4 regions of the Paenibacillus sp. J31R122 genome follow, and region 1 is predicted to be linked to each of the others. Evidence: riboswitches for the same ligand, from Rfam matches in the RefSeq annotation. Region 1 holds a riboswitch; each other region holds the start of a gene.
The links. Region 1 has a riboswitch for cyclic di-AMP ahead of AC0YN7_RS11280 (hypothetical protein). Riboswitches for the same ligand answer to the same signal wherever they lie in the genome.

Region 1 (7,762 bases):
TGAATGTGGACACAAGCAAATCACCGTTCAGGCGTTTCGCCATTTGCTGTCCTCTGCGCACGTAGATTGAACCGTTCCAATGATATTGGGCAGAGACTAAAATCCGTTCAGACGCGCCCGAGGGGCCGACCAGGCCCAGTTGCTCTCTGTGTTTTTCTAGGGAATCATTAACGCCCTCCGCAACCAAACGCAGCGAAAGCTCTCGGAGCACAGCGAGATTGCCCCGTTTGAAGAAATTACCGTCACGCACATATCCTTCAGCCGCCCGATTCAACAGCGTTTCAGGCGTGACGTCAATGAGCACGACTTCGTCCGCTCCTTCAAGAGTGTCCGAAGGGACGGTATTTTCAGCCTCAATGCCTACTAGCTTTTTCACCAGATCTTTCGCGCCATCCAGCTCGTATACGTTAACGGTAGTAATGATACTGATTCCATAGCTGAGCAGATGACGAATATCCTCCAGCCGCGTAGCGAACTGGGCGCCGTTACGGTTGTGATGGGCTAGATCATCAACCAGCACAACCTCAGGATTCCGCGCAATGAGGGCATCCAGATTTAAATCCTTTTTCTCCTTACCGTTCTTATACCAATGAATGCTCGGAACCCGTTCGAGGCTTCCAACCTGCTCCACCGTCTCGGGACGCTGCATCGTGGACACCGCGCAGATTACGACATCGATTCCCTGCGCATGAAGCGCGCAGCCTTCCCGAAGCATGTGATAGGTTTTCCCGGAGCCGCTAATCGCCCCGATATAGACCTTCAACCGACCGCTGTGCAGCTTCGAAATAGACAATAAAATTTCTTCAGGCGACTTGCGTTTAAAGCTCTCCATTGGAAGCTCCTCCTACCCTGAGCGAAAGAAAAAGTCTGGAAAGGGTGTGCCTCTCCTGACTTTATGGCCCTACATTATTTTGTCCATTCTTTCAACGCTAAGTTCAACTGTAGTACATTCACACGCGGCTCGCCGAACACTCCAAGATCGCGGCCTTCCGTATGTGTATCCACCAGCTTATTCAGCTCGTCTTCGGAGATGCCGAGCAGCTTGCTAATGCGCGGCACCTGCACGTACGCCGATTCAGGAGTGATATGGGGATCAAGCCCCGAGCCCGAGTTGGTGATGAGGGCGATTGGTAGCTTACTTACCGGAACATCTGGGTTATTCGACTTCCATTCAGTGATGGAATCCTGCGTCCGCTTCAACAGATCTGGATTAGAAGGCCCATAGTTGTTCGTGCCAGAAGCTTCCGCTTTATAATCGATGCTGGAAATCCTGCCTTGGAAATAACTCGGATCAGTAAACTTCTGTCCGATGAGCTCTGATCCTATAATTACACCTTCGCTATTTTTGATTATACTGCCATTTGCGTTAGCAGGCATCACCAGTTGGGCGACACCCGTACTAACTAACGGATAAATAATGCCACACAAGACGAAAAATACGAGGCTGATTCGAATTACAACGCCAAAGGACAAGTGGGCCGTTTCCGACCCGTTATTTGCTGCTTTACTCATTTTATTTCATCCCTTTCATTATTTCGTGCTAAATCCAAATATGAACGATAAGGTCAATCAGTTTGATCCCAATGAACGGAACAACGACACCGCCAAGTCCATAAAGTAGCAGATTGCGCTGCAGGAGCTTTGTGGAGCTCATCGGTTTGTATTTGACGCCTCTCATCGCCAGCGGGATAAGAAGAGGGATAATAATTGCGTTGAAAATCAGCGCAGACAAAATAGCCGAATACGGTGAACCGAGCTTCATGAGGTTGAGGGCTTCCATCTGCGGAATTGCGAGCATAAACATAGCCGGTATGATAGCAAAATACTTTGCCACGTCATTTGCGATACTGAAGGTTGTCAGGGCGCCGCGTGTCATAAGCAGCTGCTTGCCGATCGCGACTACTTCAATTATTTTGGAAGGATCGGAGTCCAAATCAATCATGTTGGCGGCTTCCTTAGCCGCTACAGTACCGCTGTTCATCGCAATACCTACATCAGCTTGCGCAAGTGCTGGAGCGTCGTTTGTGCCATCGCCAGTCATTGCGACTAGTTTTCCTTCGGCCTGTTCCCTGCGAATGACGGCAATTTTATCCTCTGGCGTGCTCTCCGCGATGAACTCGTCGACTCCTGCTTCACGAGCGATCGTCGCTGCCGTCAGCGGATTATCTCCTGTACACATGATCGTCTTGATACCCATTTTACGGAGCTGTTCGAAACGTTCTTTCATACCTGGCTTCACAGTATCCTTTAAATAAATCAATCCGAAAATTTGATTATCTACCGCAACTGCAAGCGGCGTACCACCTACTGATGCGATGGCGTCACTTTTGGAGCTCAAATCCGCGGGAACGGTGCCGCCTTGCGATACCACCCATTTTTTCACCGCATCGACAGCGCCTTTACGCACCTTGCGGCCATCGATCAAATCCATGCCGCTCATGCGGGTTTCAGCTTTAAACTCGATGAATTGTCCGCCTTCAGCAAGCGGAAGGTTGAACGTTAACCCTTTCTTGCTCATAAGTTCCAGTACGGAGCGTCCTTCAGGCGTTTCGTCTTTTAGGGAGCTGACTGCTGCCCATTCGCCTAATGTGCCGACATTCATCTCACTAACTGGTATGAATTCACTCGCCATCCGGTTACCGAATGTAATTGTACCTGTTTTATCTAAAATCATCGTATTAATATCGCCTGAGGCCTCGACCGCTTTACCTGACATGGCCAACACATTAAACTGTGTAACACGGTCCATTCCCGCGATCCCAATGGCTGACAGCAGCCCGCCGATTGTTGTTGGAATGAGACATACAAGCAATGAAATCAATACGGGAATTTCTAAATTAATTTCTAAATAGCGGGCAGTGGGCGCAAGCGTTACGACAACAATGAGAAAAATCAGTGTTAGGCTCGTGAGCAGGGTGTTCAGCGCAAGCTCATTCGGCGTTTTTTGACGCTTAGCGCCTTCTACCAGTCCGATCATCCGGTCGATAAACGACTCACCAGGATCACTTGTAATCTTCACTTTGATCTTATCACTCACAACCCGGGTACCGCCCGTCACTGAGCTGAAATCACCGCCGGATTCTTTGATAACCGGCGCGGATTCACCTGTAATGGCTGATTCATCAACGGATGCGAGACCTTCAATAACTTCTCCGTCCCCTGGAATCATTTCGCCTTGTACAACGACAACGATATCGCCTTTACGAAGCTCGGTGGACGGCACTTGTTTCATTACGCCGTTCATGATTTTGTTTGCCGTAATTTCTTTCTTCGACCGCTTTAAGGAGTCGGCTTGCGCCTTTCCTCGGCCCTCCGCGAGTGCTTCGGCAAAGTTAGCGAACAGGAGGGTGAAGAGCAGAATCAGGAACACGGTCAAGTTGAAGCCGATGCTATCCTCAGTTCCGAAATATCTGGGGAATATAATCATTAACAACACGACCAATGTTCCGATTTCGACTACAAACATGACTGGATTTTTCATCATCGTGGCAGGGCTCAGCTTTACAACGCTATTTTTGGCCGCATTTTTCATAATATTGGCGGTTAATAAGTTTTTTCTATTCGTACTCATGAGTAAAGTTCACCTTCCCTTAACGGATCGTCAAATATTCGGCAATGGGTCCAAGAACAATTGCCGGAAAGAATGTAAGGGCCCCGATAATTAACACGGTTCCTACCAAAATGCCTGTAAACAATTTGTTATCTGTACGGAACGTACCGATCGTCTCTGGAACCCATTGCTTGCGCTGGAGAGAGGCGGCAACAGCCAGCATGGCGATCATTGAAATGTAGCGCCCGAACAGCATAACGAGTCCGGTGGAAATGTTCCAATAAGGTGTATTGTCGCCAAGCCCTTCGAATCCCGATCCGTTGTTGGCCGCAGAAGAGACATACTCATACAGCACCTGCGTTACGCCGTGATAGGAAGGATTCGTAATGGCGGCCGTTCCGACATCTGTAGCCAGCGCGAGCGCTGTTGGCGCTAGGATGATGAACGGATGGACCAAAATGACAATCGCGATCAGTTTCATTTCGCGAGCTTCGATCTTCCTTCCGAGAAATTCCGGTGTCCTTCCGACCATTAAACCGGCAAGGAATACGGCCAGAACCGCGTACATCAGCATGTTAATCAGTCCAACACCCTTGCCTCCGAAAACATTGTTCAGCATCATTAGTGCTAGAGGTGTAATGCTGCCAAGCGGCGTCTGCGTATCATGCATATTGTTGACACTTCCTGTTGTCGCTGCTGTGGTTACGGTTGTGAATAGACTAGATTGAGCAATACCGAAACGAACCTCTTTACCCTCCATGCTGCCCTGGGAGGCATCAATACCAAGCTCGTTCATAACAGGGCTACCTTTTGTCTCAGAGAAATAATTGAGAGATAAGAATACAAGAAACAAAATCAACATAGCCGAGAAAATAACCCAGCCCTGCTTGCGGTTTTTGGCAAATAATCCGAACGTATACGGCAGTGCGGCCGATAAGCACCACATCGATAAAATATGGATCACGTTAGTAAGTGGATTCGGATTTTCAAATGGATGAGCGGAGTTCACTCCAAAAAAACCTCCGCCGTTCGTTCCGAGATGCTTAATAGATTCCAGAGAAGCGACCGGACCGATCGCAATTTGCTGCTCAGCACCTTCCAAGGTCGTTACCTTTAATGTAGAATCGAGCGTTTGCGGAACCTGAAGCGCCACAAGCGCTAACATGACGATGAAAGCAAGCGGTAAAAATACGCGAACATGCGCTTTTACAAAGTCTTGAAAGAAATTTCCTATCGTTCCGCCCTTGCTCGTAATCGCCCTTATGAATGCAATAGCGACACATAAGCCTGTTGCGGCGGAGGTAAACATCAGCATTGTAATGACAGCCATTTGCGAGAAGTAGGACAAGCCGGTTTCTCCGCTGTAATGTTGAAGGTTCGTATTGGTCATAAAGCTGATAATCGTATTGAATGACAACGTTTGTTCCATGTTGTCGATGCCGTTCGGATTAAGAGGCAAAAACTTCTGCATCCGTAATATCAAATAACCCAAGGCAACGAGCACGATGTTCGTAATGATAAAGCTAAGCGCGTAAACCTTCCAGGTCATGCCTTTGCGTTCTTTCAAACCGAGCAGCCAGTAAATGGGGCGTTCCGCAAAGGAGAACCACTTATCCGTCCGGTTTTCTTCGTTTGAGAATACATGAAACAAATAGGTGCCCAAAGGTTTAACGAGCAGCACCAATATGATAATAACGATAGCAATTTGAAAAATGCCCATGTTTTACATATCCTCCTCAGAGAGCTTTGTTGAAAATTAGACTAAAATTTCTCCGGATTTATTAAGGCGTAACCCAGGTATACAAAGATAAACACCGTAAAAATGTAGACGATGATCATTTTCGTTCGCCTCCCGCATCCTGAATAACGCGTTCGCACCAAAATAAAAATGCGGAAAATAACCCAAAGGTCGCGGCTAGAATCAATACCATGTACACATCTAACATGTACGTTCACTCCCCGTATTTTTAATTATTAAATCCGATTATTCGATAAGCGTTCTACCTAGAAACGAGACCTCGCTGCTAGTGGTATGGATGATATAATTCGCTCCCACAGCTTTATAGATCATGCGCGGGTTATTCGTGTGTGTGATGACGTAAATCGGCTTAGCCGTCCATTTCCGACAGATCTGAATATATCGGCAGCAAAGGGTAAAGCTTCTTTCGAATAGGAATACTTTACCTACAGAAAAATCCGGTATAGCCCAAGTATTTATATCTTTCGTATCTACTATTAGGATGTGCTTCACCCCAAGTAATTCCATTCTTCGCTTTTCTTCTGAGTTGTTCGCGATAGCGGCGATAGGAAAACCTTGAGTAATTAGGTGACGAATGAAGCCTTCCCCTGTGTTGTTCGGTGCGGATACAAGAATGCATTCTGGATCTTTCATTTCGATTCTCCTCCTGATTAATTGAAGAGAAGACAACAAAAAAGAAGCCTGCAAGAAGAGGAACTCTTCTCGCGGCTTCTGAAGGCACAGGAAATAAACCCGTGTCTTTCGCACGATAGTCGTTGCCTCTCTCGATACGCTTGCGAGGTTAGCTGTCGGATTCGGGCGTGAGAGTCGCCCTACCTATGCGCAAGTAGCTTGCACATAGGATTCACCCCATGCGCCAGATACATTGTCCCTATTAAGGACTTCAAGTATCATGGCTGCTGTTGGTTCCCCCGTTCCTTTGCTCAAGGATTCAGCGATTAAGATGCATGGTGAAACGTATTTTCTATATTTTAAGAAACCACAGCCCTTACGCCCTGTGGTCGTAGCTTCCGATTACAAGCCTCATCATCCTCTCTCTCCAAAGCAGCACTTGCCAAATGAATCTCATTTATGGCTGCTGCCTATACCACGCTTACGAGGTTAGCTGACGGATTCGGGCGGTGAGAGTCGCCCTACCCAGTCTTGGGGAACGATATGCGTTCCAGAGACCGGGATTCACCCCAAGCATCACACCAGAACAGCTCTCACACCGTCTGTGCAACACTTTCATGTGGTTCCCCCGTTTTCCTAAATGGAAATTAAGCGTTCTAACAAGGAATCGTTGTATGAATCCTGAGATGAATCATACGCCTGACAAAAATTCCTGTAAAGAATCACCAAGATTCAAATTTGACAATAAACGGTATTCAGATGGATCTTATAACTATCACAACCCTTATATGCTCCTTGTAGCTGCTATTATCTCGGTATCTCTCGCATATCGCAAAATAGTCAGCTTGGAGAAGCATTGTGGTAGATAATAAGGGCATGATGTGGATTAATACGCTTTCATTGACTAAATTGATCAAATAATAAGCAAAAAATGCTCAAATTACAGTTTACATTTTTATACTACCGGAGTAATATTCAGTTCAATACTATACCGAATCAAATTAGGATAGGCAGTTGCTTATCCGAAACGCATAAATCCCGAATAGGGATGCGGGGGATCCAAACGAAGGTATTCGTAAGTTAGAATCCTTCATGGGGTGAATCCTGTAAGGCATGCTGAAAGCATGTAGCAGGTAGGGCGCTCGCAAGCCCGAATCCGTCAGCTAACCTCGTAAGCGTATTGTGAGAGAACCGCTACCCGTACTTTCTTTGCATGATGATGCGAGAGAAGCCCGTGTGCAGAGTTTCTCTGCTCAGGGGCTTCTTTGCGTGCTATTTTATATCAAATTAATGGAGAAAGAAGAGTGGCAGCATTGAATATCACTAAACCTCTGCCTGCTATACATAGTGACTACTTGAAGAACTGTAGAGTTGGCTTAATGGAAATCTATCGGTTTGACTGCAGGACGATCGAGAAACAGATGCCCGAAATCAATGGCGGAAGCAATTGCGGACTATTGAAAATCGCCAGCGGCAGCATTAATGGCTGGGGTGAATATATACTTCCATGTGAGAAGAAATATTCGGATTTGGTCCAATGGGCATCCGTTTTCAACCATCTCAAGGGCCTCTCCGTACCGGATGCGCTTGTGTTTGTACAATCTCACGCTGAGGCATGGGGGCAGGATAGAACCGATCTTGTTAAATCTGCCTTGTCAGACTTAGCTGATAACCTGTACAGGCGAACCGTATTTCATGAACCTATTATAGATGATGAGATGCTGGATCGATCCTATTTAATTCATCTTTCGCAGTCCTATTATGCTTTCTAAAAGACTAGCTTATTCTCGTTTTCACGCGATACTGCCCAAATGAAAGCCCCTCTTGTTTGCGCAAGGAGC
Region 2 (7,762 bases), on a different contig from region 1:
TAATGCAATATGGGATTGACGAAACGACGCTGCCGACGATAGCGGCTTGTCTGCTTAGCTGCCAGGACGGCAAATTCACCAAATATCGCGCAGATTACGAAACCGCAGCGAATCTGCAAGCTCTCGCCGGGATCATGGAGCCATTGGCTCCCCATTATGCCAGCCATCTGGTGGAACTGATCTGGGGCAGCCTGGACAATCTTCAAAAACGGCTGCAAAAAGAGAAGGGCGAGTGCGCGGACGGTTTCGTTGCTGTCTGGGCAGCAGCGAACCGGAAGGGATAAGTATTAGAGAAGGCAAGGGGAGAAGCATATGGGGATGCTCGGGCAATACGTGATGGTAAGCGAGGATACGTTGGAGCAAATGATGGAGATGGACGGCGAAGGTCTGATGGATACGCTGGAAGAGCTGATTGAGGCAGGGAGTCCGAGCTATGAGATAGACAAGCTATGGGACGGCCTGCATTTCTTGCTTACTGGCGTTTCGGCAAGCGAGCCGATTGAAGGCCACCGGCTTAGCGAATCCGTGGTATGTGCTCATGTGTTTGATGTTGGGGAGGATGACGGATTTTTTGCTTGCACCGAACAGGATGAGCTGGCCGGTATAATCCAGGCGATGAAGCAAGTGGACTTTGACGAGCTGGAGCCGGACTTTGATTTAGCTGCCTTTCGCAGTAATAACATCTATCCACGCATTTGGGAGGAGAATCGCAAAGAAACGCTTTGGCATGAGCTAAAGAGTGAGTTTTACGCTCTTCTGGCTTTTTACGAAAAGGCATTGGCAGCAAAACAACATGTGATATTCAGCGTGATATGAGAGGGGAATCCTGTCCATGAAAAAAGAACGGTTGAAACAATTAAACAGATGGTTTGAACAGGGGGATCATCAAAAGATTATAGACGAGATCGTGGCATTGCCCGACACTGATATAGACTATGAACTCACGGGTCATCTGGCACGCGCTTATAACAATATAGACGGCTATGATGAGGCTATCAGCTTGTTATTATCCGTGCAGGATCAGGGGAAGGAGGATTCCCTATGGTATTTTCGTTTAGGGTACGCTTACTACTATTCCGGGAAATATGAGGAAGCGTTGCAACAGTTTGAGATAGCATATCAATTGAATCCAGCGGACAAGCAGGCCCACAACTTCGTGCAGATGTCCAAGAAAAGCCTTGCAGGCCAGATGAAAAAGAAGGGCACATCTGATCCTGTCATCACAACCTCACAAAAGTATTATCCATCTCCGGATGCAGAACCCCTTTTACCCTTCGTATGGGTGGATCATGCGGATTCGGTGTCGCTGATTTTGAATGTGGGGAGCTATAAAAATAAAATTTTTGCGGAACGTGCTGACGAGGGGGTTGAAGGAAACGGCTATGACTGGGGTTCTTTAGCCGCTGTTTTCATCGAAGAAATCATGCCGGAGCTGGCAGCTCAGATCCAATTTGATCCGGAAGCGAGTATGTTCTGTGCTTACTCAACGGACGGTGAAGCGCTGGAGAGGTTTGCTCTAGGTTTTAAGGCTGCTTGTGAGGATGATACCTTGATACGTGATTTATTTTCCCGTGCGGAGTTGGACTAAGCAGAAGAAGACGAATGGGTGATGGGACTGGATGATGAGGAATCTACTCCCAATGGGAGGAACGGCTGGTAAACTGGGCAATCCATACAGACAGGGAGGAACTAGAGATGGGATCATGGGGCATTAAAGCACTGGAAAGTGATGAAGGATTGGATGTCATCGATTTTCTGCAGGATCGTATTCCAGATCATTTGAGTTTGGAGCTTACCGAACTAATCGCAGTCATGAAGGAAGAAGGTTTACTTGGGAGGTCATTTGAAGAGATTGATTTTTATTATGACAACACAGCGTTGGCACTTGCGGAACTTTATCTGATGTTTCAGGAAACGGGGAAGCTGGAGTACGGTCATGAAGAGGAGAAAAAATCCCTTCTAACTATCCGTTCATTCACAGCCGATGAAACGTCCTTGCGCTTGATCTTGCATTATCTGACGGATATTCGGGATGAAGTGCCGGATGAGGATGGTGGAAGAGAAATCGTGGAGCTGTGGCGCGATTCTCCGAGCTGGGAGACATGGAGGGTTCATCTGGAGCAGCTGATTATGAAAATAGAAGAACGCTTAACCGCGTGAGGAGGCCTGTATTGAAGGATTATTATCTGGAATTGGGCGCACATCCGCAATTGAATGGTTCCCAGGATTTCTTGAAGGATGGGTTTGAATGGAAGTGTCCCATCAGGAGTCTGACACATGGAATCACCTCGGCTCTGATACCCATAAGCCGTTTGAATTTGCCGTCCAATCGTATTAGAATAGAACGGAGACTGATTTGGGAGGCGAACAATATATGTACCGTAAAGTAGAAGACTTTCTGGAAGAATGGACAGCGTCGTCGGCTGGCACGCTGGCGGTTATGAAGGCAATCACAGACGATAAGATGGATACGGCAATTGTAGAAGGTCATAACTCGCTGGGCTGGTTGGCTTGGCATTTGGTAGGATCGGCGGGAGCTTTCGGTCACTTCGCCGGCTTGCAAATTCCGGGCGTTGAGCGCGGTGCTAAGGTGCCGGATCAAATGGCGGAGATCGTGGAGAAATACGAGGCGGTTATCGAAGCTTACAATCGTGAGGCGAAGACATTGAACGACGAGCAAATGGCGGAAGAAATCAACGGATTTATGGGGCTAACGCCACGCGGAAAGTTCCTGCGCCAGTTCATCGACCACCAAACGCATCATCGCGGTCAAATGACGGTTCTGCTTCGTCAGGCGGGCTTGACGGTACCGGGTGTGATGGGACCGACAAAAGAAATGCAAATGAAATAATAAGCACGTGCGATCCGTTGGATCGGTTGAAAGAAGGCTGTCTTACGGCAGCTCAGCAGGAGCTACCTTCGGGTAGCTCTTTTTTTATTTTCTAGCGTGCACAGAGGCACGCATCATCTAGTGGGTGAAAGTCCAACCGAGGGAAGGTCCAAGCCACCTTCGTTATCTAACTTATTCGATGTTAAATGTTCTGTTAATGAGGAAGGCTGCCGATGCATGATGTCAGCAGCCTTCCTCTTTTGTTATTGTATATTGCTGATAATAATTTGACCATTATTGGTAATGCATACGAATATGAATTACTTAGTTATTTAGCTGTTGGGGAAACAGATAAGTATGTCATTCAAATCGCGATTCAAATTTATAATAGCATTGGTTAGAATGGTTTCGATCTCAAGGTGATTTCACTGCGTGGGCGTACAACTGCTGCACTAAGGCATCCGAGTTTTCCACTGTTGGTACGAAATCGCTAGCGAAGTCATAATCGCCGGCAATGTGGTGGCCAATAGTTTGCAAGGAATCAATCTTAAACTATATTCTTACAAGCAGCTTCTAGGTCTATTTATTTGAGATCTCTGCGTAAGTAGAAGGATACAAAAAAGAGTATGAACGTTAGTAGTTCATACTCCTTTTTTATAGGAAAACTATCAAAAGATTTAGCTCGTTTATTGCTGCTCATCCTGGTAGTACATGTAGATTTTCCAGCTGTTGTCGTTCATTTTCTTCAATAAGTAAATACCGTCGGTTGCTACTGTTTCTGTGGTTTGATCGTTAGCTTTAGTAGTTTTTACTTTGTAGCTTCCGCCTGTCGACTCCACCACGGCGAATCGATCTGTTTTATCAATGACCGTTAGTACTTGTTCACTGATTTTCTCCATTTCAATTTCATAACCTTGGTCTACCAGGGAAATTAGTTCTTCAGAATATGAATGGCTAAACGCTAAATAATAACCGGTATAAAATTGCGCATAGACATCATCAAATTGATCGTATGTTTTATCTTTGATTACTTGATTTTCCTTTTCCTCTGAATCTAAAACTGCAGTTGTGAGTAGACCATCTTCAGGTAATGCGCTATTTTGCAAATCTAACGCACGCTGCAACATGACAACAGCTTCAGCACGTTTCGCATTGGCGAAAGGCTTGAATTCCGTTTCAGTGGCTCCTCGTACAATACCAGCTTGACTTGCCTTTATAATAGATGGTTTAGCGTAATATTCGGGTACATCTTTAAATTGCTTCATTTCTCCTTCAAATTGTACAGATGAAGAAAAGGCTCTAACAACCATTGTAGCGATCTCGCCGCGTTTAATAAGTTGATTTGGACCAAATTTTGTTTCACTAATCCCGTTAACGATACCTAAGGAGCTGGCAATGCGAATCGAATCGGAGTACCATTTTCCTTGCTCGACGTCAGTGAAAGTCGTTCCAGGCACATCGCTTGTCAAACCTAATGCGCGAACCAAAATCGAAACAAACTCCGCGCGGCTTATGGAATGGTTTGGCTTTAGCGTTACAATTCCTTCTTGATCCACATAACCCCGTAACAAATCTGCGTTCACAAAATTGTCCAGCTCGTAATAAGCCCAGTGTTCATCAATGTCTGCCGGAAAGTAGTTTTCCAAAGGAGCGATCTCGGCCGCTTTCACTTGTACAGAATGAAGAGGATAAATCAGAAGCATAAATAAAAGTAAGAAGATCGAGCTGCGAAAATAAAGGTTTTTCATTTTGGTGTTCCTCTCTTGGTTGAAAAAATTTTCTCTACGAGAATATCAAAATATAATAGTTTATTCAAGTTGGAAATTATGGGTAAGTACTAGGGGACTCAAGCTTAAATACATATTGTGGATATTAGATTTTTCTAATGTTTATAAAGAAGGATTAGTAAGAAAAAAATAGAAATTTATAAAACCGTAAGAAAAATAATAGAAACGTAAGAAAAATAATTGTATTTTGCCTAATTCCTTTTTAGGAAACGGGGGATCCACTCGGGTGAATTAATCGATTGTTCAATGATTATAGGGAAACCTTCTTCCGAACCCTTAGCTAACCTCGTAGGCATCGAAGGGAGAACCAAGTTGTGAAGAAAATTGTGGCATCATTGTTATTGAGTGTTATGTGTTTTACCTTTGCGGGGAGCGCTTTCGCAAATGGAATGGATATCAAACATGCAGTTGATAAAGTGGTCGGAACCCCTTATAAGTGGGGCGGAACAACTGTTAAAGGGTTTGATTGTTCGGGATTCATATTGTACATATTCAATCAGTATGATGTTGATCTTCCTAGAACCTCAAAAGCACAATCTGAGGAAGGAATAAAAGTAGATCAAGAAGATTTAAAACCTGGCGATCTTGTGTTTTTTAATACGGATGGCAAAGGTGTTTCTCATGCGGGTATATTTATAGGAAACGGACAATTTGCTCACTCTTCAAGCAGTAAAGGTGTCCGGATTAGCAAACTCTCCGAAAACTATTACGAAAAAAGATATGTTACAGCTCGTCGTGTAATATCTGAGGATGCCTATTCCGAAATGACTAGTAAAGATCATAAAGATTAGAAGAGAACAAGCCTGCATGCATATTGTAGGCTTGTTTTTTTGTATATTAAATAATTTAAAAATCGTTCTAAGAACTACCTTTGACCTTCTACGTCCAATTGCTTTCGAATCGACTCAACTGTATATATGAAAGCTTCAGCTGCCTTGTAAGCATCTAGTGCTTTTTCAAGACGCTTTACCTGTTGGTTAAACTCGTTCGGACTTTCAGCGTATTTGACTATCGATCGCGCTATAAAGATCAGATCCTCTCGAGCGGCTTTGACGGTTCGGCCGTGCTCTTTCTCGATCATCTGGACGGCCATATGTGTGTAGATTGCCGAAAACTCTTTATCCTCGATACGCTGCTCTCTAGCCGCAAGATTACTTTCACTAATTTCCCAATCCCCAGAATCGGTTTTCGTAGCTGCCAAACGACCGTCATTTATCATGTTCAGGATTGTCTTATAGTGAACTCCTAGCATCATCGACGCTTCCTTTGCATTCATCAGCCTCACCTCTTATCTCTACTTATCCTTATAATAAATGGTATTTAAGGATAAGTAAGGAAGGGAAGCCATTGCATAACAAAAACTAACTATTGACTACTCCATCAAGACTGGTTAATATGAAGTTAACTTCACGTGAAGTAAACTTCATATTGCGAGATGTTAGGGGTGACTTGCTTGAAAAATAGATTTACAGAGCTTTATTTATGCTCATTAGCCCTTATCATCATGGGGTTATTTGAAATCATTTGGAATAACACGATAGCTAATACAACAGAAGGATTTGTTTCTGGGATTTCAATATTGTTGGTAGGAGTAGGACTTTTAGCTTTCGCTATAACTTCTCACGTTAAATATAAGGCGAATAGAAAACAGTTGGATCGAGAGATGTCCAAAGAATATGACGAAAGAGATGATATCATCGAAGGAAAAGCTTCACTCTTTACCATGCGAATTCTAATGATGGTGACGATACTGATGATGTTTCTTTCAAATTGGCTTACAATTCCAACGAATATTGCTTTATTTCTGATTATAGTTTTGTGTGCGAGTACGAACTTAATAGCCAAAAAATATTATAATCATGTTCTTTAATTAGGAGTAGACTATGAAAAATAGAATAAAGGAGTTACGTATAGAACGTGGTATCAAACAACAAGAACTAGCTGATAAAGTAAGTGTTTCTTCAAGAACAATTATATCTTTAGAGAAACAGCAATATAATCCATCTGTTTTACTAGCCTATCGAATATCTTCAGTTTTTAATTTGTCTATCGAAGAGGTTTTTATATTTGAGGAAGATGACTGATCATCGTTCGAAAATATAATTAGTGAGAAAAATTCAATATAGAAATCATACATCATGGAGGTCAAAAATATGGCATTAAAATTATTGTTTATACTATTTGGAGTAGTCTTAGTATTATGGGGCATATATAGAATGAAAACGGATGAAGCGTTTGTTGGAAAGAATCAGAAGAGAAAAAATTTATTTAATCTTCTAATACATGGACAAGCCTCAGGGATCGGACAATTATTAAGTGGGGTTTTATGCATAATTTTAGGGATTGTATCCTTTATCATTAAATAATTATACACATATATATTTAAGGAGCTGCGGAAATCGTGGCTTTTTTATTTTTAGGCTTTGTTAATTAACATTGTTGATTAATGACAAAATGAAAACCGCCTTATCCAAAAGGCGGTAAATTGGGGCTATTGTGTTGCCGTTTGTTTAGTTTGTCGGTTTAATTTTTTCATTTCCGTTTGCAACTTATTCTTTATACGGGCACATTTGTTCAAATGTAAAAAATTATGTCTTGTTGCTGGCATTAACACAAGTCCCGCAATAGTCTTCTTGCTCCAATATTCAGCAATACCACTTGCTTCTTGAAGAATAGCATTTTCATCAAACAACCTTTTGATTCTACAATCTTGAACTTTATCTCTGAACTCGCCTGGTTGCAGTGACGAAATTATTTGTCGTGTTTGTTTTCCCACAGCTATTCTATATTCTAATAGTGCATCAATATTAATAAGTGAACTTAGTTCTGCGATATTGTCATCACTCATGCTGTTTCCGCTATGGGGAAATTTGATGTTCATTTTTTGTAGCCAATTATCAGAATGAAGCACCTGCTGACTGTCTGCAACTAAAATATTAATCGTCATGTCCTCGACTCTTGCAATATGCCAGAGATGCCATACGATTGAATTTGTTGTATCTGAAGCATTTACTGGATACTTCCTTAATGTACTTTCCTCCAGACTTTCCAAAACGTAATCCTCCAATGTATTGATGCAATCATTACTCATCTTTGATGAGTATAACAAAGCGTGATGATTGAGAAATAGTTCAATCGCTCGAAC
Region 3 (7,762 bases), on a different contig from region 1:
CTGCTCAAGCTGGCGGCATATGCTCGTCATAATAGAAAGAGCTGTTTCTTCTTCCATCTTAGGTGTATATTTTACTCCGCCTGCCGCTCCGGCAAGAGTCTGAAGCTGTCCGATACCTTCTTCCTCGAACACTTCTTTTATTATGGCTAAATCCTCACTAATGGATGATTTCGCCGACTGGTATCGATCAGCAAATGCTGTAAGTGAAATTAACGTGTGGGGTCGAGTTAACAGGTACTGTGTCATTTCTACCAACCGTGAGCTCCGTTTCAACTTCTTCAAGCACATCTCCCCCCACTAAATCCGAATAATATAATGCCAATATAACATTTTTATACGGATTTAATCAAGAACAACGTCATTCCTATGTGAGCATTCTTACCACATACACTTCTTTACAAAATCCGCGTAACCCATTATAAATACGTGAAAGCTTGGCTTCCTTCGATACAAGACCGAATACAGTAGGCCCGCTTCCCGACATTAATACGCCATCTGCCCCAAGCTTAATCATAATTTCCTTAAGCTGCATGACCTCAGGATATACGCCCAGAGTAACATTCTCCAATACATTGCCAAGCCCTTCGCATATATCATTAAAAGAGCCTCTTGCCAGCGCGTCAGTCATATTGGCGATAGATGGATGCTCCTTCAGCTCATTCGCGCGGAATCGACCGTATACGTCAGCAGTGGATACGTTGATTGGCGGCTTCGCAAGTACAACCCAGCATTGCGGCGGGTTGTCGATATGCTCAAGGCGCTCTCCGCGTCCGCGAGCAATAGCTGTTCCACCAGTTACACAGAACGGTACGTCAGAGCCTAGCTCAGCTCCAAGGCGACATAGCTCGTCCTCCGGGATTTGAAGCTTCCACAGTCGATTCAAGCCTCGAAGTGCGGCAGCTGCGTCGCTGCTTCCACCGGCAAGACCTGCAGCAACCGGTATTTTTTTGTCTAAATGAATATAAACGCCTTGTCTTACGTCATAGCGCTCTTTAATAAGCCTAGCCGCTTGAAATGCAAGGTTCTTCTCATCGAGCGGTATGTAGCCAACTTGGCTTGATATAATAATCGTATCTCTATTAAGCTCTTCCATTTCTAGACGGTCCGCGAGGTCGACCATAGTCATTATCATTTCAACCTCATGGTAGCCGTCATCACGCTTTCGCAGTACATCAAGCACCAAATTAATTTTGGCAGGAGCTTTTTCATATATTTTCATCTGATAAGTTCACCCGTTCGTCCTTAAGCTTAAACCTTATTATACCAAACGAACGCAATAAAAGCTAAGAGCTGGCGATCAACTAATTTCTGACAGCCAGCAGCTTAGCTTTTTTTAATTAATAGGAGTCCTTTTTTCCTTATGGACGATTAGATTTAGCTGCTGCTTGCTCTGCAAGTTCAATAGCTCTTTTCACCATATTTCCAGCATCCTTTGCACGGATACCGCCCCAGCCTTCTTGCTGAACTGTATCATAAAATCCAAGATCCTTAGCGAGCTCATATTTCAATTGCTCCGACATAATGCCTCGACTTCTTCGACCCATTTTTAATCCCTCCGACTCCATATTAACGACCACTGCAATTAATTAATTGCAATATACATAAACCACTAACGCCATCGTCTGGTGCAGTAGTTCCAATAGTATGCTTCAAAGCCATGTGCACAATACCCCCACAGCTCGCGTTGTGATTTGAGCAATTTACTAATCAACCATTATAAACAAAAAAAAGCGCAGATGCGATCTGCGCTAAACTGCCTCATTCGGCCATATATTAATCTATTGTTGAATATGGGCGATACGGACTTGACCCTCATCATTGCATACGGTCACTTCCACCGACTCCGTCAGTATATCCGCATAACTGTAAGAGACACGCTTAAAGGCATGCTGCTCCTCATCCAGTTTAACAATGAAAACAGAAGGGTAGATATCTTCCAACACACCGGTTCGTTCGATAGTCTTTCGTCGACCACCGTTAGCTCGAAGACGGATTTTGGAACCAACGTGAGCTTCCAAACTGCGTTTAATATCCAATAGCGCATTTTTTGCCATTGTCCACTACCACCTCTTTCCTTGTCCATTATAAACAAAAAGAGGGTAGTTGTCAAATAAGGCAAAATATTATATCAGCCGGAATATTCTCTTGTCAACGGTGATTTCACCCATTTTTTTAAAAATCATGCATATTTCACGTAAAGTTAGTTATATTAAGAAGTTGTTTTCAATGCAGACACCCCTGCCGTTACTTTCGGCTTCGGTAAACCTACTCGGAAGCGACCCATAGTTTCTATGCCGCCTACACCATCTATCCCGCTTATCGTTCCGTGAATAACATCCGCCAAGTTAATGGTGTCGCGAATCGACGTGTAGCTTGCTTTTATGGCAATATATACCGGGTCTAGAGCATGAATCAATATACGACCTGGTGAGCTGGCGAAGTTAGACCCTACCTGCAACAGCGCTTCAAAATGGGACTGACACGCTCCCGCAATAACAATCAATCCATCTCTGTTCTTCTCATACTCGCGAGCAATACGGACTGCGTTAACAAAGTTCTGTGAATTTTTGTAGCTGCTTAAACTATACAGGTCCATTGGTGTGCGATGCTTGAGCACACCATCGTGCCCCGTAATAACGACGATATCTGGTTTGATCTGCGGCAATAGACGATACAGCACTTCCGCCATCTGTGATTCATGCACATGAAGGCCATGCGAAGGGACATGCATCGTATTATACAATTGCATGCTCTTTCTCAAATAGTTGCTGTCTCCATCGAGATGGAGAACCTTGCCGGGCACCTCAAAGAATGCTTTGCTCTGATGCACCGCTTGCCGAATGTTATCTTCTGTTTCAATGGCTTGACGCTCTCTCTGAGAGTGCATCCGCTGTAAAGAGTCGTTAACTTTAATACGGACTTGCTGCACCGCTCTCGTCGATTCTGGGTCGTTTACGACCGACAGATCAGGAATCGGAGCATCCGCCAACAATCGGTAGTCCGTGCCTTTTAGTATGGCATTATGTGTACGAACAACTTCAACTCGGAACAGCACATCACCGCCATACGATTTGCGGACGACCAGGTCCCCTTGCTTCATGGGTAAATCACCTCTTCGTCTATCTTATGGGCAGGAAAGACGAATGGTGAGTACTTTATGCTGATCCCGTGTAACTACCGCCAGCCCTCTTCCAGCATACCGCGGCTTATACGTGCGAATTCCTCTAGGGAGAGTGTCTCGCCCCGGCGAATTGGATCTATTTCATTCCTCAGCAGCAGCTCATTTAAGGCCTCACGTCGCTCTTTGCCAACGAATGCGGTCAAATTATTAGCCAGTGTCTTGCGACGCTGTGCAAAACTCGCTTGAACAACTCGAAAGAAATGGTCTTCATCTGGAACATCGACAGCGGGCTTATCACGAAGCGATAGCTTTATAACCGCAGAATCAACGTTCGGCTGTGGAATAAATACGGTGTTTGGCACCATACACACGAGCTTAGGCACGCAGTAATACTGAACCGCGACGCTTAAACTGCCATAAGTCTTGCTTCCTGGCTTTGCCGCCATTCGCTCGGCTACTTCCTTCTGAATCATAACCACGATGTGCTCAAGCGGGAGACGCTTCTCAAGCAGCTTCATAAGTATAGGCGTGGTTACGTAGTAAGGCAGGTTAGCCACTACGCTAACTCCTGAAACATCGCCAAACTGATCTTCGAACAATTGCTTCAAATCGAGCTTTAACACATCGCCATGAATGACCGTTGTATGAGATTCATCCGCGAGTACCTCTCTCAGAATCGGTATAAGTCGATTATCAATCTCTACCGCTGTCACTTTGCCTGCTACCGCTGCAAGCCTCTGTGTAAGCGCACCAATGCCCGGTCCGATTTCTAGCGCGCCCTTCGTTTCATCAAGCTCTGCTGCTGTGACAATGTTGTTTAATATATTTTGGTCGATCAGAAAATTTTGTCCCAGACTCTTCTTAAAGGAGAAGCCGTATTTCGCAATTATTTCTTTTGTCCGCTTTGGTGTCGCTACTTCTAACGCCGTTTGTTTTTTTATCGCTGCCGTAATGCCCTGCTTCTGCTGTTCCAATTCGCTCATGGCTTATCCCTCCAGTTTCTCTTCCATCTCACGAAGCGCAGCCGTAAATTCCGCCTTAGAGATACGGAAGCTTGTACAGCGCTTATAAAACTGCTTACCATTCGCATAACCAATACCAAGTATTTTGCCTATGATTAATCGACGATTAGACGCGTCTGGATGCACAATCAACCCTGCTTCCATTAAGTCCTCGAAGGTTATCTCTCCCTCTTCATCTAGAGTCTCCGTACGAAGCTCTGAGAGTGCTCCGCGAATGGCTTCCGGGCTTGCATTCTCAATTCCGATATCACCTTTGTACAAAGCTTTCTCTTGTGGTAAAAAAGCATGCTTGCAGCCCGGCGCATGACGCGCAACAATTTTGCGAATTCGCTCGCCAGCATAGTCGGGATCCGTAAAAATAATAACACCGCGGCGCTCGTTAGCCAGAGCAATCCGGCGCAGTACATCCTCGCCGATCGCAGATCCGTTCGTTTCAATCGTATCCGCCTCAACTGCTCGTTTAATAGCTATAGTATCATCCTTGCCTTCAACGACAATGATCTCCTTGATCACTAAGACCATTCCCTTCCTGAATTATCACTCGCTCCAACGTCTACGGATGGCCTCAGTTGCTACTGTTACTATTAACCTAACTTGTCCGCAAACATGCAAAAAGAAGAGGCAGTGCCTCTCCTTATGATGGCATATTTAATTGCATTTTACGATATGATGATGATAACCCCTTAAATTAGCTTGCGGTAGGTTTATTCGGTCCTAATAAATAGACCGTATAACCTTTCTTCCTACCGAACTTATCCGCACTCTTGGAGCTATCAAAATAAATATCGATTTTATTGCCTTTAACGGCCCCGCCCTTATCTTCCGCGCGGCGGAAACCTATACCTTCGATGTATACCCACCAGCCAATTGGAATAACTTTCGGGTCTACCGCAATGGTCCGTCCCTCTTTAACACGGGCACCCGATGCAGTAATTCCATACTGTGGATGGCTATCATCCTTACCTGTCGACTCTACGCCTGCAGAATATGCAGTTAAGGTGAAGTTCTTAATTACTTTCTTCGCCTTGAACTTCACACCGTTCTTAGTCAGTGTTGGTACACTCTGAGTCTTATTCGAGAGCACCGATACTTTAGGCTCTTCCTTCTTTGAGCCGACTGCTACAACCTGATCGACTGATGCTGTCTGCACAACCTTGTTGACCGACTTCTTTGATACCAATACACCATCCTCATATTGGTTCTCGATTCGTTCAACAACAAGCCCTTCCTTACCGGTCTTCACGAGCTTTTCCTTACCCTTTTCCAGCGTTGGATCGTCTTTCTTTACGATAGAGAACGGCAATACATGTTTCGTTTCCGATACCTTTGTATCGACACGAACTACAGTAACCGTCGTTTCCGCATTAATGACTGATTCCAGCGGAGGTGATACTTTATCTTGACCACGAACAGGAATATTTAATTCCTCGATCGCCGCCTGCACTGTTCTCTCTGTCGTGTATACAGTCGATGCCTTGCCATCAGCCTTCACAATTACCGGTATCGCTTGAGTTACCTCAATACGATCTCCGTCCTTTATCGCCGCGTTAAGCGGCATTGACACCTCATCATGTGGTCCAATTGCGATAGCTTGTTCATCCAGTAGGCGTTGCAGGACCCATTGCTTCGTTTCAACAACGGTTTCTTGTCCATTCACTACTACGGAGACGCTTTTGACAGCCGTTCCGTACAACAACACCAAAAACATGAAAGTCATAGCGATTGAGATAATAGCACTCAAAAGAATCAAACGCAAGTTTTCACGCTTCCATCGCAATGCGAAAGACATGCTGGATGATCGTTTCCCATGGGTGTCCTTTACCTGGAATAATCCCACTTCATCGGTCCTCCTTCATAGCCCCGCCGCCAAGTGTTACGCATGATACAACTGACGCGACTATAGTATATTGGCGTGCAAGCACGCAAACCAGTAATGCTATCTAACCTCCCATCCCCATCTCTAACCCTATGTCGACAAAATCCCGTTTATTCGAAAATAAAAAGAAGCCGTCGACAGAGGATCTGTTTCGTGGCTTCCCGGGTTTTTACACTAGGGATACAAAAAAAATGGGCACGAGGTTTGATCACTCTCTATAAACGCTTACGAGGTTAGCTGACGGGTTCGGGCAAGAGAGCAGCCCTATTCGTAGTACAATGCTCATGGCATCGGCTAAGAAATTCACCCCTGAAGAATTCAAAATGCGGTAATTTTTCCCGCACCTGGTTCCCCCGCTCTCCGAATGGAGATTAAGCGCAAACTGGAAATCCAATACAAAAGTTTAATGCTCTGAGATGAATCATACCTTCATCTGCGCCTAGTTGTAAAGATGCGATAAAAGACGATTTTAGCTAAAAAGAGGGGTAAAGACGGTAAAAATCGGCGATTACCTCTATAAAAATTAGTTTTTACGCCCTAAATGTCTCTAATTCTCTCGAATTCACGTATTATCAATCAATGTTGAAACATTTTTTACCATTTTCACTCGTAATTGATGCGATTTCATCTACTGTTTTGCCCAGTAATTCAGCTATCGTCTCTGCTACACGAGACACATATGCTGACTCATTTCGCTTCCCTCGAAATGGACTTGGAGCTAAATATGGGGCATCGGTTTCGATCAATAATCGGTCGAGCGGAACCCTCTTCACTACCTCTTTTGGAACGCGAGCATTTTGGAAAGTAACAGGACCGCCGAATGAAATATAAAAGTTCATATCTAAGCATTGCTTAGCTGTCTCCCAGCTTCCTGAGAAGCAATGCATCACACCGCCGACCTCTGCTGCATTTTCTTCCTGAAGAATACGAATGACATCCTCATGCGCATCTCGGTTATGAATAACAATAGGTTTTCCAACCTTGCGCGCAAGTCTAATTTGTTCACGAAATACACGCTGCTGCACTTCTTTAGGCGACGTATCCCAGTGATAATCCAGTCCAATCTCTCCAATGGCAACGACCTTCTCATGAGAGCACAGCCGCTCGATCCATTCCAAATCCTCTGGTAGCATATCTATGCTGTCCACGGGGTGCCAGCCGACAGCCGCATAAATAAAATCATACTGCTCCGCAAGCGCCATAGTCGTGGGAATCGTTTCACGATTAAAGCCTATATTTACAAGCATATGTACACCTGCGGCTCTTGCGCGTTCTATAACCTCTGTACGGTCCTCGTCAAACTTGGTCGAGTCTAGATGTGTATGGGTATCAAACAGTAATGTCATGTTAGTGTCAGGCTCCTTTAGTCCAGCTTGAATAATTTTTTTAACGAAGCGCTTAATAAATGCGCAGATTGTTTTAACGGCTCCTCTGGATAATACAAATGATATTGCCCTTGATGCAGGCCGGTAATAGAACGAACAATGTCGGATTTGGCAGATATTTCACTTATTTCTCCTTGGCCATCTAACAACAAAATCGGCGCTTTTCCTTCCTTTTCTCCCTCTTTTTTATCCGGTCGATACACGTCATATGGCAGGTCAAATGGGAAATCAATCATCATATGATAATCAGGATGTAAACCGATAGAAGAGAAGCCATCACTTATTTCATTTAATAGTGCTTCATCCGGGTTTTCAATCGTAATATATTTATATAATTTACGATTCATGAAACGGTCGC
Region 4 (7,762 bases), on a different contig from region 1:
TTACGGAGATGTTGTATTCAAAGAGCCAATGACTGTAACGGAAAGCGTGTATGCGCAATCGTTAACAACAAAGCCGGTAAAAGGGATGCTGACTGGACCAATTACGATTTTGAACTGGTCATTCCCTCGTAACGACATGACACGCGAACAAGTAGCTTATCAAATTGCACTGGCCTTGTCTGAGGAAGTAAAAGCGCTTGAAGCAGCGGGTATCGAGATGATTCAAGTCGATGAACCGGCATTACGTGAAGGACTGCCGCTTAAACGCAGTGAGTGGGACGCCTACTTGAAATGGGGGGTACATGCATTTCGCCTTTCAACAGCTGATGTTCGTGATACAACGCAAATTCATACACATATGTGCTATTGCGAATTCCATGACATTATCGATTCGATTTTAGCGCTTGATGCGGACGTTATCTCCATTGAAACATCTCGCAGCCATGGTGAATTAATTCACAGCTTCGAGGAGAATACGTATGATCAAGGCATTGGACTAGGCGTATACGACATTCATAGCCCACGCGTACCGTCCGTTGAAGAGATGGTTAGCATGATTAACCGCGCGCTTAAGGTGCTCGATCCTGCCCTCTTCTGGATCAACCCAGACTGCGGCTTGAAGACAAGAGGAATGGAAGAGACTGTTGCATCGTTACGTAACATGATGCTGGCTACTCACCATGTAAGAGAGAGTGCTGTCCAAGTATAGCTTCAACGATTGCTTTTGCCGTAAAGAACGCCACCAAAAAAACCACTCGGGACGACTTTGGTTCAGCATGAACCAAAGGACCTGAGTGGTCATTTTGACGAAATCTTCAGTCAATTCAAAGATACATAATGAACAGCCCGCTGTCTCAAAACAAATTCCTCTGACTCATTAATGAATTGAGCTGAATCGGTGGATAGAGCGACAATATGATTGACCGCATCTGTAAAACATTCAAATATTCGACCGTCTTGATCATTCTTGTCATAATGGTAATCGTTCAAAGTAGAGAGATCGATGCTGCCAATGAAAGAAACAAGCAGATCGCTACAGCGATCCAAATCAAGCATATCCTCATTGTCATTTACAAAGAGCTCACTCCAGCCATAACCCTGGCTGCTTGTTAAACGAAGGCACACGCGAAATCCTGCGGAATCGATTGCGAGAGCGGGAATTACGAACAACTCAATACGAGAAACCGTTAACGAAGGGGACTGTTCAGCGAAAAATGGTGCTTGATTAGAAGACTGACAAAACATAAATAAACCTCTCCTCTTTCCGCTTACGAGGTTAGCTGTCGGATTCGGGCTAGAGAGAATGCCCTACCAGGGTTACAAGTCCCCGGATTCACCCCTTGCGAATGTAACAATACAGATTCGCGTTGGTTCCCCCGCTTTTTCAATTGAAAAATTCAGCGTTTTTTTGTTTGTTCCTATATTTTAAAACGGTTTTCACCGTTTGTAAACCTTTAGACAAACCAAACCGTAGACGGCTTGGTTTGTTTGAGTGGAATTAGTTTATATCATATTCAGTTACTGGCGCTATCCAATCCTGAGACCAAACTTGAATTTCGCGAATAATCGGCTCAAGCGCGCGGCCTTTTTCCGTTAATGAGTATTCAATGAGAACGGGTATTTCCGGATAAACCAGTCTATCGACGATACCTTCACTCTCTAGCTCCTTGAAGCGCTCCGATAATAGTCTGCCGCTAATTGGCAATGCGGACTGTACAGCACTGAAACGCTGCGGTCCAGCTAATAATTGATATATGATTAAGCCGGTCCAACGTTTGCTAATAAGATCCATTCCCTTCTGGAAACGGGGACAAAGGTTTTGCTGTTCCATGCATATCACCTCTTTTAGATTCCTTCAATTATAACCTCAATAACTTATTTATACAAGCAAACCTCAGTAATGTTAATAACTTGACTATGCTAAGTGATAAAAGTATAATTAGTTACAAATAGTAAGTGAATAAAAGGAGGTATAACGTTTGAATCCATTATTTTTAGCACACGGCTCACCAATGCTGGCTGTTGAGCAAAATGAATATAGTCAATTTCTTCGACAAACGGGTGCTAAGCTGCAGCCGGATGCGATCGTTATATTTACAGCGCATTGGGAAACAGAAGAAGTAACCATTTCATCGAAGGACGATGAATATGAAACGATTTATGATTTTTATGGTTTTCCTGATGAGCTTTATAAGCAGAAATATCCGGCAAAAGGGTCGACGAAGATTGCTGCTCTAGTAGGAAAGCTCTTGAACGATAAGGGAATACCGACTGCATTTGATACAGTACGCGGACTAGACCATGGCTCTTGGACAATGCTGAAGCATATGTTTCCGAAGGCGGATGTTCCCGTAGTGCAAGTGTCCGTTAATCCATACCGATCCGTGGAGGAGCAGTACCGAATAGGCGAGGCATTGCGCAGTTTAAGCTCACTGAATATATTGCTGATTGGAAGCGGCGTAACGGTTCATAATTTACGCGCGGTTAAATGGGGACAGAAGGAGCCGGAGAGTTGGGCTATTGAGTTTGACCAATGGTTAGTAGATAAAATGAACGTTCAGGATTTAAAATCTCTCTTCCAATATGAAAAACTTGCGCCGCATGCTAAAATGGCAGTACCCCGTGCCGAACATTTTGTACCTTTATATATAGCAATGGGCAGTGGCAACGCTGTGGAAGCACCTAAAGTCATTCATCGCAGCTACGAGTTTGGTACACTTAGCTATTTATCGCTGCAATTTTAATATTTCATATAACTAAAGCAGGTGAACAGGATGATAAAATCAAATATTTCAGCACTATTGAAGGAAAAAATAAAACGAATCGAAAGCGGAGAGGGTGACATTTATGTTGTCGGGCCTATTAATCTGCCTGTCGATGTAGACGGTGAAACGAAAATGTTCCACTGGTATAGCTGGCTGCGCAAGGAGGCGGGGGAAGAACAATCGGTTGACGAGCTTGTCAATGACTTAAATCGTTTCTCCTATGCAGACATGCAGCAATCCAGTGTGCTCGTATACGGCGATTTTAAGAATAATGAAGATGCGCTGATTCGCATGCATAGTATATGTCATACGGGTGATATTTTTGGAAGTGAACGTTGTGATTGCGGTTTTCAATTGAAGCAATCTATGCGGATGATTACAGCACACGGTACAGGCGCTTTATTCTATTTGGCTAATCATGAAGGACGTGGAATCGGCCTTTTTAGCAAAGCAATCGCTTATTTATTGCAAGAGGATGGAATGGATACCGTGGATGCAAATACCGAGCTCGGCTTTGCGGATGATGCGCGTAATTATGACGAAGCTATTGCCGTATTAAAGCTACTGCGCGTTTTGCCTGTATCAATTATTACGAACAATCCACGCAAAGTAGAGGCTATGAAGACCGCTGGCTTGAACGTTGCGACGAGAGTTCCGTTATGGGGCAATTCTTCCGTCTACAATGAGAAGTATTTGCAAACAAAAATGAATCGTTCTGGACATTTTGGTCAAGAGCCGCAGTCGCTCGTTAAGTAGTAGTATTTAGGAGTTATGGAAACCGTTTTTCACGTGTAAACGAGAAGGCGGTTTTTTTAATGTGAACATTTTCGGCTTATGTCTCGTCTATAACAGGAGAGCAACAATTGTAATAGCGATAATGTTGACAAAGGAGTGGAATGAATTATGCAAATAAATGGTCATACTAAGAAAAACAAATGGACAAAACGGGCGGCTTTATTTTCAATGATCACACTCATTGCTTTGGCTGGTTGCAGTAATAATGAGGGAATCAAGCCGGAAATTACAGACACACCAACAACACAAACAGAAGCTACAAACGCTGCTGAAACAGATGGGGAAAAGGATACCCAGAAAGAACTGCTCGTACAATTCAAGGCTGTATTAGAGTCTGCTGCCGATGCTGTGGATATTGTCAGCTTTCTTAATGGGCATATCAATGAGGCTGATCAGGGGACAGCAGATATGATGCTTCGAGAGCTGCATACGTATTACGCGGCAAATATGGAGGCGAAGCAGGGCGCTTTCTTTTCGCAGAGCGTTCAGGCGGTATTGCTTAAGGAAGTATGGCCAATAACCAAAGACACAGCTGAAACCATCAAGGATGAAGGGGTAAAAGAGCTTGTGCGGACAGCCTACGAAGGAGGCTACAAGCTTGAAATGGTTGAAGGGTCAATATTCCCAGTTGTTGATTACAGCTTTCAGAAGCGTTATAAAGACTATGTCTCCAAGCAAATGAATGATTTCATCTCGTTAAGCGCTGTCGAATCAGATGAGCCTACAGCTAGCGATGGCGGATTAATTATTACTTGGGATGAGCTAGCTGAGCGGGCGCTTTTGGCGGAAGCTTTCGTACAAGAATATAAAGAATCCCCGGAACGTGAGGTTGTTCAGAGTTTATATTTGACTCGTTATATAGAAATGTATATAAATGGTTCTTATAATACGCTCATTTATGATTATGAAACCTACAAGCTTTTAGACGAGGTGAAGGCAAGCTATAAGAAAACGATCAAGGAGTCGCCAGATTCGGTAATAGGGCAACTATCGGCTCATTTCTTGGAGCTGCTAGCTTTATCCGATGATCAGCTTTATATGTACAAGGACGGTCAAAAAACGGATATTCCGGAGATAGAGAAGTTCCTCGCAGGCCTATCGGAAGAGGCTGAGGCGCTTCTAAATTAGCCATAATACGACAAAATTATTTTGCGTTCCTTATCCTTTTCAAGTATGATGAGAAAAAAGAACTCATGTTCACAATCAAAGGAGTATTAGCGCATGAACTCAAAAACAAGTCATTGTAAAATTGTTGATTGCACGATTCGTGATGGCGGACTCGTAAATAATTGGGATTTTAGTGTCGAATTTGTTCAGCATCTGTATGCTAGCCTGAACGAAGCCGGCGTCGATTATATGGAAATCGGCTATAAAAACTCTCCTAAGCTGTTGAAAGGCGCTGAAAGCGCAGGTCCATGGCGTTTTCTGGACGATGATTTCTTGAAAAAAGTAATTCCGCACAAAGGCAATACGAAGCTTTCAGCACTTGTTGATATCGGCCGTGTAGATGAGAACGACATACTCCCTCGCAGTGAGAGCTTGATTGATCTTATCCGTGTTGCTTGTTACATCCAAGATGTAGATAAAGCGTTGGAGCTTGTTAAAGTATTCCACGATCGCGGTTATGAGACAACAATCAATATTATGGCGCTTTCCAACGTTATGGAAAATCAACTTATTGATGCTTTCTCTCTGATCAATGATAGTATAGTAGATGTTGTGTACATCGTTGACTCCTATGGCAGCTTGAAACCGAATGATTTGAGCTATCTTGTAGATAAATTCCGCAAACATCTGCCGAACAAACGTCTAGGCGTTCATGCGCATAACAATATGCAGCTTGCTTTCGCTAATACACTAATTGCCGCAGAGAACGGCGTCGAGCTGCTTGATTCCTCCGTATACGGAATGGGTCGCGCTGCCGGAAACTGTAATACGGAGTTGCTTGTAGCTGAGCTGCAAAATACGAAGTACAACATCCGACCTGTTCTGGATATGATCGAGAAGTTTATGATCCCACTTCGTGAGAAGGAAGAATGGGGTTATATCATTCCATATATGATCACGGGAATATTGGACGAGCATCCACGTTCCGCGATGGCGCTTCGCGATTCGGCTGACAAAGATAAGGGCGTAGAATTTTACGACCGTCTGACAACTCCGGAAATTGCACACCGTAACTAATAGATAAAGGGCAGTTCGCATAAGTCATGAAGTTGACTTATGTGAACTGCCCTTTCTTATATTTTACCGCAAAACAAGCTTATACCGCTAAGGACGGCGCAAGCTCTTTTCGCATGTGTATATGTACTACTGTTCTTGAAGCTTGTCGTCGCCTCGAATTGCTGCAGCCTGGTGCTGCTCGTTTGGATGAAGATAGCCTTTGCCGCGGAAGGTTTGTCCACTTCTTGCTGCAGCAGTAAGCTGAACCTCTATATTCTGGCTCTGTCCAAACCATTGTAATAGCTTATGGTCGTCCACGCCGTTAATATCGACATACCACAACCGACTGCCGTATTCCGTGACACGGACAAGCTCTGCCGAAGTGAAAGCAAGCTGCGTTGTGCCTTGCTGGTACGTTATTTCAATAGAAATTATTTCAAATGTTTCCACGCTGATAGCCCTCCTCGTCAATCAAGCCCAATGCAGTCAAACGAAATATCTACGCTTTATCTGTAAATCATTTCAATTTCACACGACTCTTTCATGCAACAATTGTAAACCGATCTACGTCAGATTAGCAAATACAAATATAAGGGGCTGAAGGAATGAAGGTCGGTCATTCGTTCAATGGGTCAATTCGAAAAAGATTCGGAGGAAGCGGGAGCTGGATAATCGCTCTATTGCTCGCTATCATACTCATGCTTAGTGCTTGTTCTTCCTCGTCAAGTAACACAGCTAGTCGTGAGAACAGAACCGGCAATGATTCAGCAAATAGTCCATCTAGTGAAGAAGAAGATCGTTCGGTTAGTAATAAAACAGAAAGTAGCAGCAAATCATTAGACGATAGAAGCACGGAGCCTATGCCGCAAGTTAAGGAGAAAAAGGGTGGTAAACGCGGCTATGAGTCTCCAGATAAAGAAGTGCAGGCTGGCCAATTAACGGCAGGCGAATGGGACGATATTGCATCATGGGAACGATTCGGAAATTTGCTCAATAGCCAAGAGGGCGATAGCAGTAAGAAAGCTTGGGGATTTTGGAATTTTCATCGGTTGGAGGTAATCGTGACTGCAAACGGAAATGCGACGTCCGATGCTAAAGTGCAGCTCATGGATGGATCCCAGAATGTATGGACTGCACGCACGAATACGGAAGGAAGAGCTTACGTATACGCTGGTCTGTTCGAGCGTGATGTGCGAAATCAGAATAAGTATACGGTGCAGGTACAAGCAGGGCAGATGAGTAAAACAACAGAGCAAATCGATATTCCGCAGCAAGGCACTGTTAAGGTTGATTTAGCAAAAGGGGAATCGCTGTCAGATAAGGTTGACGTTATGTTCGTTGTTGATACGACAGGCTCCATGGAGGATGAGTTGAATTATTTGGAAGCAGAGCTTAAGGATGTCGTAAAACGCGTTGCAAACGAGCACGCGAATAAGCTGGATATGCGCCTTAGCGCTAATTTTTATAGAGATACGTATGATGATTATATTGTTAAGCCGTATCCGTTTATTACAAATATCGATACGATTACCGATCAGTTTAGTGAGCAGGATGCACGAGGCGGAGGTGATTACCCGGAGGCTGTCGATCAAGCTCTGCGCAACGCGATACACGAGCATAAGTGGAGTAAGGAAGCAAGGGCAAGGCTGCTGTTTCTCGTCTTGGATGCCCCTCCGCATGGTGAAGAACAAATTATAGACGAGATTCAACAGCTTATACAGGATGCGGCAGAGAAAGGCATTCGTATTATTCCTGTTGCTTCAAGCGGTGTAGATATAGATACAGAGTATTTGCTGCGGTTCATGGCGGCAGCAACTGGAGGCACTTACTTGTTTCTAACTGACGACAGCGGAATTGGCGGGAGCCACCTGGAGCCGGCAGTTGGAGAATATGAAGTGAAGCTGCTGAATGACCTGCTTGTCGAAGTTATTAACCGTTATGTGCAGGAGTAGTAAGCAGCGTATCAGCATTATTTTCGACTGTTGGAAATAGTTACTACAGAGCTTTCGTCGTATTTATCCCCTAATAACAGCTGAGAT

Region 2: linked by a shared signal. The riboswitch ahead of AC0YN7_RS25530 (C40 family peptidase) and the one ahead of AC0YN7_RS11280 (hypothetical protein) in region 1 are both predicted to bind cyclic di-AMP.
Region 3: linked by a shared signal. The riboswitch ahead of AC0YN7_RS27305 (ubiquitin-like domain-containing protein) and the one ahead of AC0YN7_RS11280 (hypothetical protein) in region 1 are both predicted to bind cyclic di-AMP.
Region 4: linked by a shared signal. The riboswitch ahead of AC0YN7_RS18975 (hypothetical protein) and the one ahead of AC0YN7_RS11280 (hypothetical protein) in region 1 are both predicted to bind cyclic di-AMP.

What each region holds. Positions count from the first base shown of each region.
Region 1 is NZ_JBWDNM010000005.1:343,634-351,395, forward strand. It holds gene AC0YN7_RS11255 (histidine kinase) at 1-832, opposite strand, end outside; gene kdpC (potassium-transporting ATPase subunit KdpC) at 907-1,512, opposite strand; gene kdpB (potassium-transporting ATPase subunit KdpB) at 1,541-3,571, opposite strand; gene kdpA (potassium-transporting ATPase subunit KdpA) at 3,591-5,270, opposite strand; gene AC0YN7_RS11275 (potassium-transporting ATPase subunit F) at 5,312-5,389, opposite strand; gene AC0YN7_RS11280 (hypothetical protein) at 5,535-5,942, opposite strand; cyclic di-AMP (ydaO/yuaA leader) riboswitch at 6,064-6,256, opposite strand; cyclic di-AMP (ydaO/yuaA leader) riboswitch at 6,385-6,585, opposite strand; cyclic di-AMP (ydaO/yuaA leader) riboswitch at 6,940-7,115, shown strand; gene AC0YN7_RS11285 (hypothetical protein) at 7,226-7,693, shown strand.
Region 2 is NZ_JBWDNM010000019.1:41,738-49,499, reverse strand. It holds gene AC0YN7_RS25565 (DUF6138 family protein) at 1-284, shown strand, start outside; gene AC0YN7_RS25560 (YfbM family protein) at 313-816, shown strand; gene AC0YN7_RS25555 (Imm51 family immunity protein) at 833-1,588, shown strand; gene AC0YN7_RS25550 (DUF4259 domain-containing protein) at 1,696-2,160, shown strand; gene AC0YN7_RS25545 (DinB family protein) at 2,375-2,851, shown strand; gene AC0YN7_RS25540 (hypothetical protein) at 3,064-3,231, shown strand; gene AC0YN7_RS25535 (S-layer homology domain-containing protein) at 3,517-4,578, opposite strand; cyclic di-AMP (ydaO/yuaA leader) riboswitch at 4,796-4,927, shown strand; gene AC0YN7_RS25530 (C40 family peptidase) at 4,932-5,408, shown strand; gene AC0YN7_RS25525 (hypothetical protein) at 5,483-5,893, opposite strand; gene AC0YN7_RS25520 (DUF2178 domain-containing protein) at 6,062-6,487, shown strand; gene AC0YN7_RS25515 (helix-turn-helix transcriptional regulator) at 6,501-6,701, shown strand; gene AC0YN7_RS25510 (hypothetical protein) at 6,771-6,983, shown strand; gene AC0YN7_RS25505 (DinB family protein) at 7,109-7,762, opposite strand, start outside.
Region 3 is NZ_JBWDNM010000023.1:48,796-56,557, forward strand. It holds gene purR (pur operon repressor) at 1-282, opposite strand, end outside; gene ispE (4-(cytidine 5'-diphospho)-2-C-methyl-D-erythritol kinase) at 365-1,219, opposite strand; gene AC0YN7_RS27280 (small, acid-soluble spore protein, alpha/beta type) at 1,359-1,544, opposite strand; gene veg (biofilm formation stimulator Veg) at 1,779-2,054, opposite strand; gene yabG (sporulation peptidase YabG) at 2,210-3,100, opposite strand; gene rsmA (16S rRNA (adenine(1518)-N(6)/adenine(1519)-N(6))-dimethyltransferase RsmA) at 3,175-4,104, opposite strand; gene rnmV (ribonuclease M5) at 4,108-4,656, opposite strand; gene AC0YN7_RS27305 (ubiquitin-like domain-containing protein) at 4,832-5,980, opposite strand; cyclic di-AMP (ydaO/yuaA leader) riboswitch at 6,226-6,407, opposite strand; gene AC0YN7_RS27310 (TatD family hydrolase) at 6,592-7,365, opposite strand; gene AC0YN7_RS27315 (HD domain-containing protein) at 7,383-7,762, opposite strand, start outside.
Region 4 is NZ_JBWDNM010000011.1:153,081-160,842, reverse strand. It holds gene metE (5-methyltetrahydropteroyltriglutamate--homocysteine S-methyltransferase) at 1-709, shown strand, start outside; gene AC0YN7_RS18975 (hypothetical protein) at 820-1,245, opposite strand; cyclic di-AMP (ydaO/yuaA leader) riboswitch at 1,251-1,413, opposite strand; gene AC0YN7_RS18970 (winged helix-turn-helix transcriptional regulator) at 1,499-1,831, opposite strand; gene AC0YN7_RS18965 (DODA-type extradiol aromatic ring-opening family dioxygenase) at 1,980-2,744, shown strand; gene AC0YN7_RS18960 (GTP cyclohydrolase II) at 2,775-3,521, shown strand; gene AC0YN7_RS18955 (hypothetical protein) at 3,669-4,688, shown strand; gene AC0YN7_RS18950 (aldolase catalytic domain-containing protein) at 4,782-5,744, shown strand; gene AC0YN7_RS18945 (hypothetical protein) at 5,871-6,173, opposite strand; gene AC0YN7_RS18940 (vWA domain-containing protein) at 6,329-7,675, shown strand.